Regions from separate parts of the Streptomyces sp. P9-A2 genome, predicted to be linked through region 1. Evidence: riboswitches for the same ligand, from Rfam matches in the RefSeq annotation. Region 1 holds a riboswitch; the other holds the start of a gene.

Region 1 (5,252 bases):
GCAGCGACAGCACGGCACCCTTCACGGCGCTCATCCGCTGCCGCGCGGCCATCGACCCGGAGGCATCGACCACGAACAGCACGAGATTGGATTCGTGGCCCTCCCGCACCGCCTGCCTGAGATCGTCCCGCCGGACCACCAGCCCCGGGCCGTTGCGTCCCCGTGCCCGTTGATGCGGCGCCGCGGCCTGTACGGTCGCGGCGAGGTGCAGCTTGGTCAGCGCCCCCCGCGGGCGCCGGGCCCCGGTGGTCCGCCCGCGCTCGGTCCGCGCCCGCGACCGCCGCCCGGCGGCACCCTCACCGACGCCCGGCACACTCAGCGTCTTCGTCCGGAAGGGCTCTGCGGCCCGTACGGCGGACCGCTCCCCAACACCGGGCCCCGCCTGCGGTTCCCCGCCCTCCCCGCCTTCGGGCCGCGCGGAGGTATCGTCCCCTTGAGGGCCGTCCTCGGGCGCCGGCTGCCCGCCCGGGCCACCTTCCGGGCCACCGTCCGGCCCCGGGTCGGGATCGTCGTCGCCCTCGTCCTGTTCGCCGAACTCCTCCAGCGTTTCGTCGAGTTTGTCCTCGTCGAGCCCCGGCGCGTCGAACGGGTTGCGCCGCCGCCGGTGGGGGAGGGCCAGCAGCGCGGCCTGCCGTACGTCCTCGGCCAGTACGTCCGTCCGCCCGGCCCAGGCCGCCAGCGCGGTCGCGGTGCGCGCCATCACGATGTCGGCACGCATGCCGTCCACCTCGAAGGAGGCACAGGTCGCCGCGATCTGCCGCAGCGCCCCATCACCCAGTCGCACCGACGACAGCAGCTCCCGCGCGGCCATGATCCGCTGCCGTACGGCAGCCTCCTCACCGGCCCAGCGCGCGGCGAACTCCTCCGGGGCGTCGTCGTAGGCCAGCCTGCGCCGCACGACCTCCACCCGCTGGTCCGGCTCCCGCGAGGCCTTGACCTCCACGGTCAGTCCGAACCGGTCCAGCAACTGGGGTCGCAGCTCGCCCTCTTCGGGGTTCATGGTCCCGACGAGCAGGAAGCGCGCCGCGTGCCGTACGGAGACACCCTCGCGCTCGACGTACGAGGCGCCCATGGCGGCGGCGTCCAGCAGCAGGTCGACGAGATGGTCGTTCAGAAGATTGACCTCGTCGACGTACAGGATCCCCCGGTGGGCGCCTGCGAGCAGGCCCGGCTCGAAGGCCTTCACCCCCTCCGCGAGCGCCCGCTCGATGTCGAGGGCACCCACCAGCCGGTCCTCGGAGGCACCGACCGGAAGCTCGACGAGTGCCGTGGGGCGCCGCGCCCCGGGGCGGGACTCATGCGGTCCGTCGGGGCACGACGGGTCCGGGGCCGCGGGGTCGCAGGAGAACCGGCAGCCGGGTACGACCTCGGTCTCCGGCATCAGCGCGGCCAGTGCCCTGACGGCAGTCGACTTCGCGGTCCCCTTCTCCCCCCGCACGAGAACGCCACCCACCTGTGGTGACACCGCGTTCAGCAGTAGGGCCAACCGCAGGTCGTCCTGGCCGACGACGGCGGTGAAGGGATAGGGCGTACTCACGCGGTGATCACTCCTTCGGATGGTGTCCGACTGTTCGGCCCGGCCATGGGCCGCGGGACCGCCGGGATCGAAATCTGCTCTCCGCCGGTACGGGGGCGGGCCTCCCGGCCGTCCACGACCCCGGCCTCCCGGCCGCCGTGCTCTCGTGGGCCGGCGTTCCCCGCCGCCACCACGATCCGCCGGCGCCCCGCCGAGCCGGCGGCCGACCATGACACGGCGCTCACGCGGGCGCTCCCGGCGGAACGAACGGCAGCCCCGGCGGGGCGCCGGACTCGATGAGCCGCCACAGCGCGTCCGTGTCCGCGTGCTGTTCGATCAGATCGCCGAGCCGGTCGAGCTGCTCCTCGCGCAGCGCGGCGAACGAGGTGTCGGGGGCCGGTACGAAACGGCGTCCCGCGGCGGCGGCCACCTCGCGCAGGAAGGCCCGGCGGAAGCCGTCCGACTCCAGCGAACCGTGCCAGTGCGTGCCCCAGGTCTGCCCGGCCCGGCAGCCGTCCAGGCTCCGTCCACCGTCATCGGAGATGAACGCCGCCCCTCCCCGTACATCGGCGACCCCGTGATGGATCTCGTAGCCCTCGACGGGCTCCCCGAGGGCCTTTCCGACGGGCCGCTCGAGCGTCTTCTCCCGTGCGAACCGCACCCGTACGGGCAGGATCCCGAGCCCGTCGACCCGGCCGGCACGGCTCTCCACGTCGTCCTCGATGCGCTCGCCGAGGATCTGGAAGCCCCCGCAGATCCCGAGCACGGGCCGCCCCTCGGCCGCCCGCCGCTTCAGCGCGTCCGCGAGCCCGCGCTCCCGCAGCCACTGAAGCGCCCGTACGGTGCCGCGCGTGCCCGGCACCACCACGAGGTCGGCGTCGGCCAGTTCCTCGGGCCGGTCCACGAAACGGACCACGACACCCGGTTCCGCGGCCAGCGCGTCCACGTCCGTGAAGTTGGACATCAGCGGCACCGCGCACACGGCGACCCGCAGCACGTCCTCGCCGAGCGGCGCGGCGACCGCGGACTCCCGTACGGCACCCCGCAGGGACACCGCCAGCCCGTCCTCCTCGTCGATGCCGAGCCCGTGCCGGAAGGGCAGTACGCCGTACGTGTGCCGCCCGGTCAGACCGTGCAGCATGTCCAGTCCCGGCTCCAGCAGCGACACATCACCCCGGAACTTGTTCACCAGGAAACCGGCGACCAGCTCCTGGTCCTCGCGCGACAGCAGCGCGACCGTGCCGAAGAAGGAGGCGAAGACCCCGCCGCGGTCGATGTCGCCGACGACGAGGACGGGGAGCGAGGCGTTCCGGGCGATCCCCATGTTGACGATGTCGGTGCGACGCAGATTGATCTCGGCCGGACTGCCGGCCCCTTCGCAGATCACCGCGTCGTACGTGGCCCGCAGTTGCGCGAGGGAGTCCAGCACCGTGCCCAGGAGCTGTTGTTGCCGCCCGCCGTGGTAGCCGCGCGCGCTCATCTCACCGACCGGCCTGCCCAGCAGCACGACCTGGCTGCTCCGCTCCCCGCCCGGCTTGAGCAGCACCGGATTCATCAGCGCGGTCGGCTCGATGCGGCAGGCCTGGGCCTGCATGGCCTGCGCCCGCCCGATCTCGGCGCCCTCCCGTGTGACGAACGAGTTCAGCGACATGTTCTGCGCCTTGAACGGCGCGACCTTGACGCCCTGCCGCGCCAGCCACCGGCAGATCCCGGCGGTCACCACACTCTTGCCGGCGTCCGACGTCGTACCGGCCACCAGCAGCCCGCCGCCCGTCATACCGCCCGTCATACGGTCCGTCATGACGTGCGCCCCTTCCCGCGCCCCTTGGAGGCGGTCCGCGTAACGGCTCGTACGCCGATGCGCGCGGCGACGCCGACGCAGAGTGCCAGCCGGCCGACGCGCCCCGAGAGCCGTACCGCGCGATCGATGTCCGCCACGGTCACGGCCCGGCCGCCGCCGTTGAGGACGGGCCGGTGCTCGACCCGCCCGGCGTAGGACAGCGACCCGCCGAGCCGGACACCGAGCGCGCCCGCGAAAGAGGCCTCCACGGGCCCTGCGTTGGGACTCGGATGCTTCGCGGCATCCGCGCGCCACGCCAGCACGGCGCCCCGCGGATCCGGCCCGGCGACCGCGGCGAGTACGGCGGTCAGCCGCGCCCCGGGCCACCCCGCGACGTCGTCGAGGCGCGCGGAGGCCCAGCCGTACCGCAGATGGCGGGGGGACCTGTGGCCGACCATGGCGTCCAGGGTGTTGACGGCCCGGAACCCGAGCAGCCCCGGCACACCGGCGACGGCACCCCACACCAGGGCGCCCACCACGGCGTCGGAGGTGTTCTCGGCGACGGACTCCACGACCGCGCGGGCGATCCCCTCGGAGTCCAGCGCCTGCGGGTCCCGCCCGCACAGGTGCGGCAGCCGCGCCCGTGCCGCCTCTGTTCCGTCGGCGGTCCCGGATTCCAGGGCGCGCCCGATGGCGCGGGCCTCCCGGGCCAGCGACGTCCCTCCGACGACGGCCCAGGTGGCCGCGCCGGTCAGGGCGACGGAGGCGGCGGGGGAGGACCGTACGAGGCGGGCGGCCAGGCTCCCCAGAGCGACGGCCCCGCCGACGCAGACGGCGGTGTGCAGCACGCCCCGTCCCCGGTCGTCCTGCCACAGAACCCGTTCCACGGCAGCCGCGGCCCGCCCGAAAGCGGCGACCGGATGCCCTCGGCGGGGATCGCCGAGAAGCAGGTCACCGAGGAGGCCGGCAGCGGCGCCGTACGCGAACTCGCGATCGGCACCCATGGGTTCAGCCGGTGAGGGATCCGGTGGGAGTGGCCGCCCCGAACCGGGGCGGAGCATCGCTGGTCGACCTCAACAGGCAGCCGGGCATGGCGGTATGTCCTCACTCAGGGTGTCCACGCCCTGGTTCGACGAGACCGGCGGTGGGAGTTCCTGGCTCCCGGGGTCGTTCACCCCGGTGACAGTGGCGGGACCGCGCCGGATTCGCACCGGCTTCCTCTCCTGCCGCCGTAATGGCTCCGGCAGTTCACCACGGTCCGGAAGAACCGTCAACTTGCCTTTGACCTGCGAGGCTGAAGTGTGCTGAGACCCACAGGGAGGTTCCGGAGGGTGATCGGAGAGCGAACCGCGGGCAAGGGGTTCCGCGGCGGGACGGGCGGCGCGGAAACGGCCCGGCGGCGGGCGGTCCGGGACCGGTGGTGGGCGGGTGGTCCGGGAACACGAAACGGGCGGTACGGAGGCAACGTGCCCCGCACCGCCCGCCGGGCGGACGACATGACCCGGACCGGGACGCCGGCCCGGATCCTGCCCTGGAATCAGGCAGCCGTCAGGCCATGGATCAGGCCATGATCATGTAGATCCCGTACGCCACCGCCGCCGCGCAGGCCGCGAAGCAGGCGTAGGCGCCGGTGACCGCCAAGGCCGCGGACTCGCCCTGGGCGGCGGCCCGTTCACGGCGGGACAGGCCGGTGATGCCCAGGGTGAACAGGGCCACCAGGGCCACGGTGACCACGAGGCTGACGCCGAAGACGGAACCGAGGGCCGCCCAGTCGATCTTCATGGTGCTCTTCTCCTACGTGTCTTCCTGCATGTCTTCCTGCGTGTCTTCCCGCGGGGTCAGACCGCGGTCCTGGCCGGAGGGACCACCGGATCGACGGGAGCCGGGATGGTGGCCGAGAGGTCCTCGGCCACGGGGCCCGCCGGAGGGGTGGCCACGGCGGCCATGGCCACGGTC
Region 2 (5,252 bases), 6.3 Mb from region 1:
GGGGGGAGCGGCCCGCATCGGCGAGGGCGGCGGTCGCGTCCGCCCGCACGTCGGAACGCGACTTTGCGCACCCCGGCCGGCCGATGCAGGCACCGACGCGCAGCCAGGGGGAGGAGGCGTCGGTGACCAGGCCGGTGCCGGCGAGACGGGCCAGTGCGCCGGCCGCTGCCGTCGCGTTCGTTCCGGGGGCGGGGACGACGATGCCGCGCCACGGTGTCAGGCGCAGTTCGCCCGCCCGGACTTCGGCGGCCACCCGGGTCACGGTCCGCCACTGACGGGACGTGAGACGGCCCAGGGGTACATGGACGGACAGGGCCGCCCCGATCACCCCCGGCGGCGGTCCCTCCGCCGTGGCGCGGTCATTTGCGGCGCGGTCGTTCGGCGCCGGAACGCAGCCGATGCCGGCGTCGGTCAGGCGGAGCCGGACCGCACGCGTCAACTCGCCTGATTGGAGGCCCAGTTCGTCGACCCGCCAGACCTGCCTCCCTGTCTCCCGCAGCACGTCGAGGAACGCCTCGGCGGCGAGCAGCGCGGCCCCGGGCGCCGCGTCCCCGGACACCCGCAGCGCCCCGTCCGCCGAGCCGACGGCGAGCAGGGCGTCGCCGTCACCGAGCGCACGCACGGTCACATCGGCGCCGAGCCCGGCGACATCGCCGCGCCCGTCGTCGAGCGCGAACAGGAACCGCCCCGACAGTGCCCGCGCCGCCTCGCTCGCGCACAGCGACGCGTCCAGGGCCGACAGCCACGGCCGCACCTCCCGGGCACTCCGCCCGTCGAGACCGGACAGCGGGGAGGCGACGATGTTGCGGGCCCGTTCGTGCCCGTGCGACGGGAGCAGTCCGGCCGCGTCCAGCAGCCCGGCGAGCCGGGTACCGCAGTCGTCGCGCAGTCCACGCACCTGCACATTGCCACGCGAGGTCAGATGCAGTTCGCCGTCGCCCAGTCGGTCGGCCGCGTCCGCGAGCGCCTCGGCCTGCGGCACGGTGAGCACCCCGCCGGGCACCCGGACCCGGGCCAGCGCGCCGTCGTCGGCCGTGTGCAGCCGCAACGACCCCGGACAGGCGTCACCGCGGTCCCGGGAGACCGCTGTGGCCTGGGACGACGAGGGGAGGGGAGCCGTGGACATGGCGGCGAGCATACAGATCGGCACCCCGCCTCCAAGTTCTGCCCTCTTGCCCCGACCCTTACTATGTCTCTTGGCGGATCATCGGATCCGTCATCGCCATGACGGCGACATGGAGGAAGCCCGGTGCGAATCCGGCGCGGTCCCGCCACTGTGAGTCCGACCCCCACGAGGCCGGACGAGCCAGGAACTCCAGCCGTCTTGTACCACCCGGGGCGCGGATCCCGAGGAAGGCCGGCCGACGCATGCCGCATTCGTCCAGGGAGCGCTCGACGCACCCCAACATCCTGCTCCTGTCGACGTCCGACACGGATCTGCTCAGCGCCCGAGCGGCCGACGGCCCGGTGCCCTACCGCTTCGCCAACCCCTCCCGCCTCCCGCTCGACGACCTGCCCGCGCTCCTCGAGGGCGTCGGCCTGGTCGTCGTACGTCTCCTCGGCGGACTGCGCGCCTGGGAGGAGGGCCTCGACCTGCTGCTCGCCGACGGCCGCCCGGTCGTCGTCCTCAGCGGTGAACAGGCCCCCGACGCCCAGCTGATGGCCGCCTCCACGGTCCCCGTCGGCCTCGCCGCCGAGGCGCACGCCTATCTCGCCCACGGCGGACCCGACAACCTCGAGCAGCTCGCCCGCTTCCTGTCCGACACGGTCCTGCTCACCGGCCACGGCTTCGAGCCGCCCGCGCCCGCGCCCACCTGGGGCCCGCTGGAACGCACACCCCGCGAGGGCACCGACGGCCCGACCGTCGCCGTGCTCTACTACCGCGCCCACCACATGAGCGGCAACACCGCCTTCGTCCACGCCCTGTGCGACGCCGTGGAGAACGCGGGCGGGCGGCCCCTGCCGCTGTACGTGGCTTCCCTGCGCGCCCCCGAATCCGAACTGATCGACGAGCTGCGCGCGGCGGACGTCATCGTCACGACCGTCCTCGCGGCCGGCGGCACCAAGCCCGCCGAGGCGTCCGCCGGTGGCGACGACGAGTCCTGGGACGCGGGCGCGCTCACCACCCTGGACGTACCGATCCTCCAGGCCCTGTGCCTGACCGGCTCCCGCACCGCCTGGGAGGAGAGCGACGAGGGCGTCTCCCCGCTGGACGCCGCGAGCCAGATCGCCGTGCCCGAATTCGACGGCCGCCTGATCACCGTGCCGTTCTCCTTCAAGGAGATCGACGCCGACGGCCTCCCGGCCTACGTCGCCGACCCCGAGCGCGCCGCCCGCGTGGCCGGCATCGCCGTGCGCCACGCCCGCCTGCGGCACATCCCGGCCGCCGACAAGCGCCTGGCCCTCGTCCTGTCCGCCTATCCGACCAAGCACTCCCGCATCGGCAACGCGGTCGGCCTGGACACCCCCGCCAGCGCGGTGGCCCTCCTGCGCCGGCTGCGGGACGAGGGATACGACTTCGGCGACACCGACGTCCCCGGACTGGCCTCCGGAGACGGCGACGAACTGATCCGCGCGCTGATCGAGGCGGGCGGCCACGACCAGGACTGGCTCACCGAGGAACAGCTCGCCCGCAACCCGGTACGCATCCCGGCCGCCGACTACAAGCGCTGGTACGCCACTCTCCCCGAGAAACTGCGCACGTCCGTCGAAGAGCACTGGGGCCCGGCGCCGGGCGAGATGTTCCTCGACCGCAGCCGCAACCCGGAGGGCGACATCGTCCTCGCGGCCCTGCGCCGCGGCAACCTGCTGATCCTCATCCAGCCCCCGCGCGGTTTCGGCGAGAACCCCATCGCCATCTACCACGACCCCGACCTGCCGCCCTCCCACCACTACCTCGCCGCCTACCGCTGGCTCGCCGCGCGGGCCGAGGACGGCGGGTTCGGCGCGGACGCCATGATCCACCTCGGCAAGCACGGCAACCTGGAGTGGCTGCCGGGCAAGAACGCCGGCCTGTCCGCCGCCTGCGGCCCGGACGCCGCCCTCGGCGACCTCCCCCTGATCTACCCCTTCCTGGTCAACGACCCGGGCGAGGGCACCCAGGCCAAGCGCCGGGTTCACGCCACCCTCGTCGACCACCTCGTCCCCCCGATGGCCCGCGCCGACTCCTACGGCGACATCGCCCGCCTGGAACAACTCCTCGACGAGTACGCCCAGATCTCCTCCATGGACCCGGCGAAGCTCCCGGCGATCCGCGCCCAGATCTGGACCCTCATCCAGGCCGCCCGCCTCGACCACGACCTCGGCCTCGACGACCGCCCCGACGACGACGGCTTCGACGACTTCCTCCTGCACGTCGACGGCTGGCTCTGCGAGGTCAAGGACGCGCAGATCCGCGACGGCCTCCATGTCCTGGGCGCCCCGCCCGCCGGCGCCGACCGGGTCAACCTCGTCCTGGCGATCCTGCGCGCCCGCCAGATCTGGGGCGGCGTCACCGCCCTGCCCGGCCTGCGCGAGGCCCTGGGTCTCGACGAGTCCGCCGCCACCCGCACCACGGCCGACGAGGCGGAGGACAAGGCCCGCGCTCTGGTGCAGGCGATGGAGGACGCGGGCTGGGACCCGGCCGCCGTGCCCACCGAGCACGGTGAACAGGTCGCCGCCGTCCTGGAGTTCGCCGCCCGCGAGGTCGTCCCGCGGCTGGCGGCGACCACCGCCGAACTCGACCACACCGTGCACGCCCTGAACGGCGGCTTCGTCCCCGCGGGCCCGTCCGGCTCCCCGCTGCGCGGTCTGGTCAACGTCCTGCCGACCGGTCGCAACTTCTACTCGGTCGACCCCAAGGCCGTCCCCTCCCGCCTCGCGTGGGAGACCGGTCAGGCCCTCGCGGACAGCCTCCTGGAGCGCTACCGCACGGACAACGGCGACTGGCCCACCTCGGTCGGGCTCTCCCTCTGGGGCACCAGCGCCATGCGCACCGCCGGGGACGATGTCGCCGAGGCCCTCGCCCTGCTGGGCATCCGCCCCGTCTGGGACGACGCCTCACGCCGCGTCACGGGCCTGGAGGCCATCCCGTACGACGAGCTGGGCCGCCCCCGCATCGACGTCACCCTGCGCATCTCCGGCTTCTTCCGCGACGCCTTCCCGCACACCGTCGGCCTCCTCGACGACGCCGTGCGCCTGGCGGCCTCCCTGGACGAGCCCGCCGAGACCAACCACGTCCGCGCCCACGTCCAGGCCGACCTCGCCGAACACGGCGACGAACGCCGGGCCACCACCCGCATCTTCGGCTCCCGCCCCGGCACCTACGGCGCCGGCCTGCTCCAGCTCATCGACTCCCGCGACTGGCGCACCGACGCCGACCTCGCCGAGGTCTACACCGTCTGGGGCGGCTACGCCTACGGCCGCGAACTGGACGGCCGCCCGGCCCGCGACGAGATGGAGACGGCGTACAAGCGGATCGCGGTGGCCGCCAAGAACACGGACACCCGCGAGCACGACATCGCCGACTCGGACGACTACTTCCAGTACCACGGCGGCATGGTCGCCACCGTCCGCGCCCTGCGCGGCACCGCGCCCGAGGCGTACATCGGCGACTCCACCCGCCCCGAGACGGTCCGCACCCGCACCCTGGTGGAGGAGACCTCGCGCGTCTTCCGCGCCCGGGTGGTCAACCCGAAGTGGATCGAGGCGATGCGCCGCCACGGTTACAAGGGCGCCTTCGAACTCGCCGCCACCGTGGACTACCTGTTCGGCTACGACGCCACCACGGGGGTCATCGCCGACTGGATGTACGACAAGCTCACCGAGACCTACGTCCTGGACCCGGCCAACCGCGAGTTCCTGCAGCAGGCCAACCCCTGGGCCCTGCACGGCATCGCGGAACGGCTGCTGGAGGCCGAGTCGCGCGGCATGTGGGAGAAGCCCGACCCGGCGGTCCTCGACGCACTGCGGAAGGTGTACCTGGAGACGGAGGGCGACCTGGAGGGCGAGGACTGAGGCGCGGCCCGGCCGGCGGCCGGTGCCCGGGCTATGTCCTGCGGCCTAGCCGGTGTTCCTCATGACGGACGACGCCGGAACGTTTCCGGTGCACCATGATCATCATCATGACTTTGTTCGAGCATGATTTCGTCGCGGCGGGTTCCACCGAGCGGCCGGTGGGTGACACGGGGCGGATGCTCCAGATGATGACCGGGTACTGGGTCACCCAGGTGGTGCGCACCGCGGCCGAGTTGCGCATCGCTGATCACCTGCAC

Evidence for each region. Region 1 has a riboswitch for cobalamin ahead of V4Y04_RS07380 (cobalamin biosynthesis protein). Riboswitches for the same ligand answer to the same signal wherever they lie in the genome.
Region 2: another riboswitch for cobalamin. It lies ahead of cobN (cobaltochelatase subunit CobN); the one in region 1 lies ahead of V4Y04_RS07380 (cobalamin biosynthesis protein).

Annotation. Positions count from the first base shown of each region.
Region 1 is NZ_JAZIFX010000001.1:1,628,328-1,633,579, reverse strand. Features, by position in the region: gene V4Y04_RS07390 (putative cobaltochelatase) at 1-1,537, opposite strand, end outside; gene V4Y04_RS07385 (cobyric acid synthase) at 1,758-3,293, opposite strand; gene V4Y04_RS07380 (cobalamin biosynthesis protein) at 3,314-4,300, opposite strand; cobalamin riboswitch at 4,426-4,564, opposite strand; gene V4Y04_RS07375 (hypothetical protein) at 4,857-5,078, opposite strand; gene V4Y04_RS07370 (inorganic phosphate transporter) at 5,135-5,252, opposite strand, start outside.
Region 2 is NZ_JAZIFX010000001.1:7,902,765-7,908,016, forward strand. Features, by position in the region: gene cobG (precorrin-3B synthase) at 1-1,138, opposite strand, end outside; cobalamin riboswitch at 1,193-1,334, shown strand; gene cobN (cobaltochelatase subunit CobN) at 1,369-4,995, shown strand; gene V4Y04_RS35440 (methyltransferase) at 5,103-5,252, shown strand, end outside.